DNA from 2 places in the Ralstonia sp. R-29 genome. Region 2 is predicted to be linked to the other one. Evidence: predicted binding sites of a transcription regulator. Region 2 holds the regulator's gene; the other holds the start of a gene.
What was found. The regulator NrdR, encoded in region 2, represses ribonucleotide reductase genes. The targets are predictions, from matches to a motif close to CACNANATNTNGTG.
Positions count from the first base shown of each region.

Region 1: the regulator NrdR is predicted to act here: its motif matches at 2,540-2,553, upstream of ACN9M1_RS13330 (ribonucleoside-diphosphate reductase subunit alpha).

Region 1 is NZ_CP184377.1:2,827,767-2,832,151, forward strand. It holds gene ACN9M1_RS13330 (ribonucleoside-diphosphate reductase subunit alpha) at 1-2,353, opposite strand, end outside; gene ampD (1,6-anhydro-N-acetylmuramyl-L-alanine amidase AmpD) at 2,822-3,427, opposite strand; gene ACN9M1_RS13340 (sigma 54-interacting transcriptional regulator) at 3,420-4,385, opposite strand, start outside.
Region 2 is NZ_CP184377.1:781,143-785,527, reverse strand. It holds gene ydfG (bifunctional NADP-dependent 3-hydroxy acid dehydrogenase/3-hydroxypropionate dehydrogenase YdfG) at 1-161, opposite strand, end outside; ZMP/ZTP riboswitch at 301-430, shown strand; gene glyA (serine hydroxymethyltransferase) at 566-1,813, shown strand; gene nrdR (transcriptional regulator NrdR) at 1,942-2,406, shown strand; gene ACN9M1_RS03700 (prepilin-type N-terminal cleavage/methylation domain-containing protein) at 2,505-2,696, shown strand; gene ACN9M1_RS03695 (PilW family protein) at 2,740-3,609, shown strand; gene ACN9M1_RS03690 (pilus assembly protein) at 3,603-4,247, shown strand; gene ACN9M1_RS03685 (pilus assembly protein) at 4,244-4,385, shown strand, end outside.

The DNA.
Region 1 (4,385 bases), 1.6 Mb from region 2:
TGTTGGAGATCGTTGCCGTCGGAGCGATTGCCACGCAGTTCGAGTTGCGCATGCCGTACTGCTTGATGCGGCCGCGCAGGCTGTCCCAGTCCATCGTCGACGACATATCCGTTTCCAGATAACCGCCGCGCTCTTCGGCCAGCAGCTTGAGCGAGTCTTGCGGCAGGATGCCGCGATCCCACAGCGAGCCCTCGTAGGTGCTGTAGCGGCCACGCTCTTCGGCCAGCTCGGTCGACGCCCAATAGGCGTAGTAGCACACGGCTTCCATCGAGGTGTCGGCAAACTGCACCGCGCCTTCGCTAGCGTACGGAATGCGCAGCACGTGCAGCGCGTCCTGGAAACCCATGATGCCCATGCCGACCGGACGGTGGCGCAGGTTCGATTCACGCGCCTTCTGGACGGCGTAGTAGTTGATGTCGATCACGTTGTCGAGCATGCGCATGGCCGTGCGCACGGTCTTCTTCAGCTTCTCGTGATCCAGCACGACGCTGCCATCGGCTTGCTTGACCAGGTGGGCGACCAGGTTGACCGAACCCAGGTTGCACACGGCGATTTCGCTGTCGTTGGTGTTCAGCGTGATTTCCGTGCACAGGTTGGAGCTGTGCACCACGCCCACGTGCTGCTGCGGGCTGCGGATGTTGCACGGATCCTTGAACGTGATCCACGGGTGGCCGGTTTCGAACAGCATGCCCAGCATCTTGCGCCACAGTTGCAGCGCCGGCATCTTCTTGAAGAGCTTGATCTCGCCGCGCGCGACCTTGTCTTCGTAGGCCAGATAGGCTTGCTCGAATGCCTTGCCAACCTTGTCGTGCAGGTCCGGGCAGGTGGACGGCGAGAACAGCGTCCACTCGCCGCCTTCCATCACGCGCTTCATGAACAGGTCCGGAATCCAGTTGGCCGTGTTCATGTCGTGCGTGCGGCGGCGGTCGTCGCCGGTGTTCTTGCGCAGCTCCAGGAATTCTTCGATATCCAGGTGCCACGTTTCCAGGTACGCGCACACTGCGCCCTTGCGCTTGCCGCCCTGGTTCACGGCCACAGCCGTGTCGTTGACGACCTTCAGGAACGGCACCACGCCTTGCGACTTGCCGTTCGTGCCCTTGATGTGCGAGCCGAGTGCACGCACGTTGGTCCAGTCGTTACCCAGGCCGCCGGCAAACTTGGAGAGCAGCGCGTTTTCCTTCAGCGCTTCATAAATGCCGTCCAGGTCATCCGACACGGTGGTCAGGTAGCACGACGACAGCTGCGAGCGGCGCGTGCCCGAGTTGAACAGCGTCGGTGTGGACGACATGAAGTCGAACGACGACAGCAGGTTGTAGAACTCGATGGCGCGCGCTTCGCGGTCGGCCTCGTTCAGCGCCAGGCCCATGGCCACGCGCATGAAGAACGCCTGCGGCATCTCGATGCGGACTTCGTCCACGTGCAGGAAGTAGCGGTCGTACAGCGTTTGCAGGCCGAGGTAGTTGAACTGGAAGTCGTTCGCGGCATTCAGCGCGGCGCCCAGGCGGACCAGGTCGAACTGGGCCAGCTTTTCGTCCAGCAGTTCGGCTTCGATACCGCGCTGGATGAACTTCGGGAAGTACTCCGCATAGCGCGTGCTCATTTCGGCCTGCGTGACTTCTTGACCGAGGATTTCGCGGCGGATCGTGTGCAGCAGAATGCGTGCGGTCGCTTGGCTGTAGGCCGGGTCCTTTTCGATCAGGGTACGGGCGGCCAGGATGGCCGAGTCGTACACCTGCGTCATCGGCACGCCGTCATACAGGTTCTTGACCGTTTCCTTGAGGATCGGCTCCGGGTCCACCGCTTCGCCCAGGCCTTCGCAGGCCGAGACGATGAGGTTGCGCAGCGCGGCCATGTCCAGCGGGCGGGTGATGCCGCCGTCGGTCACGTTCAGGCCGCCGGCGGCCGGTTGCTGCAGGGTTTCACCAGCTTGGGCGCGCTCTTGCGCGCGGCGCTCGCGGTACAGCACGTAGGCGCGGGCCACGTCGTGCTCGCCCGAACGCATCAGGGCCAGTTCCACCTGGTCTTGAATGTCTTCGATATGGAACGTGCCGCCGTTGGGGCGGCTGCGCGTCAGTGCGCGCACCACGTTCTGGGTCAGGCCCTCGACCAGTTCGCGCACACGCGCAGAAGCGGCGCCCTGCCCGCCATTCACGGCGAGGAAGGCCTTGGTCACGGCCACGGCGATCTTGGAGGGCTCGAAACCGACCACGGCGCCATTGCGACGGATGATCTTGTAGTCCGCCAGGTTGACGCCGAACGCGGTGCTGGGGGCCACGGCCGTACCGCCAGCGCCTTGCGCAAATTGAGTGGGGTTGGCGGTGCCGGAGTGGATTTCTGGTTGGGCCGTCTGCATGTGGACTCCTGTTGAACCGTTCGTTTATCGGCGCGCCGACGGGTGGATACCCTTGGCGAACCCGCGCGCTACGCGGAGAAATGAGACGGAAAAGACCCTTGCCTTTTCTCAGCTCCCCAAGCGTCGGCTTGACCCGCCGACCGCCCGCCCCCGCGTGGCGCCGAAATAAGAATCCCGGAAAGCGACCACTACATCTAGTGTTTCATCCCGGGATTGGCGCTAAGTATAGTGGATCGATCGCATTTGCCTAGTCTTGACAGATGCGGGCGACTGGTCCTTTTGCAATCGGAATGCAGCGCCGCAAGCCCGCCATCCCAAGCGGCACAACGGGTCGGCGGGGCCGGCTTGCGGCGTCGCAACGCTGTGCCTTTCAGAATAATTCTTTCAATCGACGGCGCAAGATCGATAGACGTCACCTCGTCTGCAGTACAAGGCCTCGCGGCCCGCACTGCACTGGTGCAGCCGCTGTTATTTCAGAGTGCGCAGATAGGGGAACAGTGCCGCGTCGAAGCCGCCGAGCTTGCGCAGATGCGCCCAGTCGAAGCACGGCCCCGGATCGGTCTTGCGCCCAGGGGCGATGTCCGAGTGCCCGGCAATCGCGGCAATCGGATACGCCGCGCAGATGGCCCGCACAAGAGATGCGGTGGCGGCGTATTGCTCGGGGGTAAAGGACAGGTCGTCCGTGCCTTCGATCTCGATGCCGACGGAAAAATCGTTGCAGCGCGGTCGGCCAAAGAAATCTGATGCGCCGGCATGCCAAGCGCGCGCATCGCAGGGCGCGAACTGCACGCACTCACCGGTGCGACGAACGAAGAAATGCGCCGACACGCGCACACCCCGCAACTGATCGAAGTACGGATGCGCGTCGCAGTCGAGCGTGTTGGTGAAGAAATCGAGCACAGCGTCTGAGCCGAAGTCGGCTGCGGACTGCGCAGGCGGCAGGCTGATGTTGTGCAGCACGATCAGGTCGATCGGCATGCCGTCGGGCCGCGCGTCGATGTTGGGTGACGGATGGCGCCGCATGCCGTCCACCCAGCCATCGGCACCGACGTGCAAGGCGCCCGGCTTAGGCATCGCCATTCAGGCCGTCCAGGCCGTTGTTGGCGGGCTCAATATCACGCGGATCACGGATGCCAAGCTGCTGCATGCGATAGCGCAACTGCCGGAACGACAAGCCGAGCAGCTTGGCCGCCGCCGTACGGTTGAAGCCGGTCTGATCCAGCGCCACAAGGATCACACTGCGCTCCACGGACTCCAGATAGGCGGGCAGATCGATCGGCAATGCGACGCTTGGCAGCGGCGGCTCCGAGGGCTGCGCAGCCGGGGCTGGCTCGGCCGACAGTGCCACCGGCGGCTGCATTGGCTGCAGCGGCTGCAACGCGCCCATCGGGCTCGGCACGGAGGCCGGCATGTAAGCAGCGTCGGCCCAGCCTGCCATCGGCGATGGCGCAGTCGAGTGATGGGCCGCCGCAGCCTGCGCCTCGCGCGTGCGATGGAACAGCGGTGAACGCTCGATCTCGGCGCCGAGGGCGCCCAGGTCATCCACGTCGATCGATTCGCCCTCGGCAAACGCGTAGGCGCGCTCGAGCAGGTTCTCCAGCTCGCGCACGTTGCCCGGGAACGGGTAGGCGCACAGTTGCTGCAGCGCCGGACGCGTCAGGCGCTTGGGCCGCGGATCGCCATAGCGGTTGGCAAGTTGCTCCAGCAGCACGCCGGCCAGCACGGGCACGTCTTCAGCACGCTCGCGCAGCGTGGGCATGCGCAGCTCCAGCACGTTCAGGCGGTAGAACAAGTCTTCGCGGAAGCGGCCGGCGGCGACCAGACGCGCGAGATTCTGGTGGCTCGCGCACACCACGCGGACGTCGACCGGCTCTTCACGGCTTTCGCCGATCTTGCGTACGCGGCGCTCCTGCAGTGCGCGCAGCAATTTCACCTGCATCGTCAGCGGCAGGTCGGCCACCTCGTCGAGCATGAGCGTGCCGCCGTTGGCAGCCTGGAAGAAGCCCTGGCGATCGCTGTCCGCACCGGTAAA
Region 2 (4,385 bases):
TCCAGCACGATCGGCAGCAGCGCATCGCCCAGTTCGGCCTTGAGCGTATCGAGACGGTCCTGACGGCGACCGGCCGCGATCACGCGGTGGCCTTCTCGCACGAAACGCCGCGCAATGGCCGCGCCAAAGCCGGCTGTGGCGCCGGTCACGAATACGATCATGAGAGTGTCTCCGAGCCTGAAAAAAACGAAGGTCTGAGTTTACCTGAAGCGTTGGAGGCTGTTGCGCCGCAATGTGCGCTGCGACGCGCCCGGTGCCTTGCGGCGGTCATGGGCCTGTCGTACACTCGCGGGCAACCATTCCACCTTGCGCGACTGGCGAATCCTGAGGCTGCTCCCTGCAGCCTCGATATGTGGGCAGCGACCACGAGGAAGCGCAAGGTTTCTGGCGTCATGCACAACGACGCCTGCCGCTCGCCTGGGCAGCGAATGGGAAGCAGGGTGACTTGGGTCCCCGCTGCTCTGTCTCGACAGAACGGTGTCCAAGCCGCGCGCATGTTTCCCGAAGCTCGCCCGCCTCGCCCGACCTACGCCAATTCCGTTTCATTTCAGACCAGACACTCGCCATGTTCGAACGCAGCCGCTATACGATCGACCAGATCGACCCGGAAGTCTTTGCCGCCATCCAGAAGGAAAATCAGCGTCAGGAAGACCACATCGAGCTGATTGCCTCCGAGAACTACACCTCGCCGGCCGTGATGGCCGCCCAGGGTTCGCAACTGACCAACAAGTACGCCGAGGGCTACCCCGGCAAGCGTTACTACGGCGGTTGCGAATACGTGGACGTGGTGGAACAGCTCGCTATCGACCGCGTGAAGCAACTGTTTGGCGCTGAAGCCGCCAACGTGCAGCCAAACTCGGGCTCGCAGGCCAACCAGGGCGTGTTCTTTGCCATGCTCAAGCCGGGCGACACGATCATGGGCATGAGCCTGGCCGAAGGCGGTCACCTGACGCACGGCATGGCGCTCAACATGAGCGGCAAGTGGTTCAACGTGGTCAGCTACGGCCTGAACGCGCAAGAAGACATCGATTACGACGCGCTGGAAGCCCTGGCCCAAGAGAAGAAGCCGAAGCTGATCATCGCTGGCGCATCGGCATTCGCGCTGCGTATCGATTTCGAGCGCATCGGCAAGATTGCCAAGTCGATCGGCGCGTATTTCATGGTCGACATGGCCCACTACGCTGGCCTGATCGCCGCGGGCGTGTACCCGAACCCGGTGCCGCACGCTGACTTCGTCACCACGACCACCCACAAGAGCCTGCGCGGCCCGCGCGGCGGCGTGATCCTGATGAAGGCTGAGCACGAAAAAGCCATCAACTCGGCGATTTTCCCGGGCATTCAAGGTGGCCCGCTGATGCACGTGATCGCCGGCAAGGCAGTGGCGTTCAAGGAAGCGCTGTCGCCGGAGTTCAAGGCTTACCAACAGCAAGTGGTGAAGAACGCCGCCGCCATGGCCGAAACGCTGATGGCCCGTGGCCTGCGTATCGTCTCGGGCCGCACCGAAAGCCACGTGATGCTGGTCGACCTGCGTGCAAAGAACATCACCGGCAAGGAAGCGGAGAAGGTGCTGGGCGACGCGCATATCACCGTCAACAAGAACGCGATTCCGAATGACCCGGAAAAGCCGTTCGTGACCTCGGGCGTGCGCCTGGGCTCGCCGGCGATGACCACGCGCGGTTTCAAGGAAGCCGAGGCCGTGAAGGTCGCGCACCTGATCGCCGACGTGCTGGACAACCCGCACGACGAAGCGAATATCGCTGCCGTGCGCGCCAAGGTGTCCGAGCTGACCAAGCAGTTCCCGGTCTACGGCTAAGCTGTCGACCTGGGTCGAAGGCGCACACGCCCAAGACCACGTAGTACCCTGCCGCGATAGGCCTGCCCGGCTATCGCGGCGTTGTTCTTTTTAGCGCTGTGCGTTCTAGGGTTTCCGAGGAGACCGGCATGAAATGCCCTTTTTGCGGCCACGCGGCCACCCAGGTGATTGAAACCCGCATGTCGGAAGACGCCGACACCGTACGCCGCCGCCGCAAGTGCGAGGCCTGCGATCGCCGCTTCACCACCTACGAACGCATCGAGCTGTTCTTCCCCGCTGTCGTCAAAAAGAACGGCAGCCGCGTCGATTACGACCGCAACAAGGTCAAGGATTCCATGCGCCTGGCGCTGCGCAAGCGCCCCGTGTCCGCCGAGGCCATCGACGAGGCCATCGCGCGCATCGAAGAAAAACTCCTCAGCCACGGCGAGAAGGAAATCGGCAGCGACCGTGTCGGCGAATTGGTGATGCGCGAGCTCAAGCGGCTGGACAAGATCGGGTATATCCGGTTTGCGTCGGTGTACCGCAGCTTTGAGGATGTGGCCGAATTTCGGGATGTCCTCGACGAGATTTCCGCGCCAAGCGTGCGCAAATAGCCTGCTCTGTGGTCAAAGCACGAGCATTGACCACATGTGACAGTTACCCGCCCCAATCCGCACTAACTTGAGCGGCTTCGCTATGCGTCAGCCGCTCCATGTCCACCCGCCCTCGCCCCGCCCGCCAACGCGGCGCCATCCTGATTGAATCGCTCATTGCTCTGGCGCTGCTTTCGCTGGGCGCGGCGGCAATGTTTCACGCGTTCGACTCCATCGAGGCCGCCAGCCATGCCGCGCGCCAACTGAGCGCAAAGGCTCGCCCCCCGCTCGTGCAATCTGCAGCACGCTGACATGACGTACCCGCTTGCCCGGCCCGCGCGTGGCGTGTCGCTGGTGGAACTGCTGGTCGGCATGGTCATCGCCCTGATGGTGCTGGGCATTGCGCTGCAGCTGACCTTGATTGCACGGCAACGCTATCTGCGTCTGGCCGACGAAGCGCTCATGGAAGATCGCGGCATGCAAGCACTGGAGTTGATTCGCGCCGCAGTACAGCAGGCGGGGTGGATAACGGACACGCCCGCGACTTCGCTCGTGCGCCGCTGGCCCCGTGCGAACGATGCGCTGTCGCTGGAGGGTAAAGACAATTGCGGCGGTCCCCACATGCTGTCCGAGTTTGGCTGTAACTCCAACGGAGAGCGTGGCAGCGATGCCTTACTGGTTCGCTTTGCGGGGCGCAGTACACAGCCAGACGGAAAAGCCGAAGACGGTGCCACACGCGATTGCGGTGGCCGCGGCATACCCGAACGCATTGACGGCGCAAGCGATCCCCGCTTGGGATACATGATGTTGTACGTCTCCCGGAGCAACGGGGAGCTGCAATTGATGTGTCGCTCCCTTACCCGGGAGTTCACTGGCGCCCCTAAGGAGACCACCCCAGGCTCCGGCATGGTGCGCGGTATCGACACCCTGCAACTGCTTTACACCATCGCAACACGGCCGGGTGTAGCCCTGTCAGCACGCGGCATGCAAGACACAGATTGGCGCCACGTGCAACAAGTGCACGTGGCTGTGGTCATTCGCGGGGACAACGTCGCTATCAGGCTACCCGAGTCCAACAGAATCACCCTCTTCCCCGGGTTGTCCGCGCAGGCGACCGACCAAGATCTTTACTTCACCCCGACAGACCCACGGCGCAACCGCAGGCTCTTCAACGCCACACTCACCGTACGTAACCCGCTGTACTGCGAGGTGGACGCATGCTGAACTCGAACCCGCTCACGCATGCGCGCGGATTCTCGATCGTTGCCGTCATCGGTGCACTCATCATCGTCAGCCTGTTGATGGTGGCGGCCCTGCATATCGCGCGTGATCAGCGCCGACGCGCCACGCTCTATGCGGATCACGCCCTTGCCATGCGCGAAGCTGAAGCCGCGTTGGCGGCTGCGGAATGCGAGTTGGCGCTCGCCACGAATACCCCCACCAACCACGCTTGCGGAGCGCCGCCGCCCGCCGCGCGCATCGCAGCACTAGACCCGATTACGCTCGCCGGCTTTGTTCCTGGCAGTTGCGGAACTGACGAGTCAACACGTGGCCTGTGCTGGCCAAAGCCAAGTCAAACCGTGCAAGACCTCGCCCACTTTGAGCCCGACCAGAACAACAACAGAAAGGCCAAAGCCGCCGAACTGGACACATTCACCACCGCCGATACGCGCGACAAACCTGCACACCGCGCCCGCTATGTCATCGAGCCCATCCCAGACACCCAGCCCGGACTCTGGACACATGCCGGCGCCGAACGCACGCCCCCACTCTTCCGTATTACCGCCATCGGTTTCGGCAACGACGAGGACGTCAATGTGATGTTGCAATCTGTCTACCGAGCGCGGGCGGTTGCACCATGAAAGCGCAACACATCGGCGCGTGGCTGGCTACCGCATTGATGGGCTTTACCCCAGGGGCGATCGCCGACCCGGCGGCAGGCCAGTTGCCAACTCAACTCGTCATCGCGCCCGGTGACGATGCGTGGAGCGGTCGTCTGC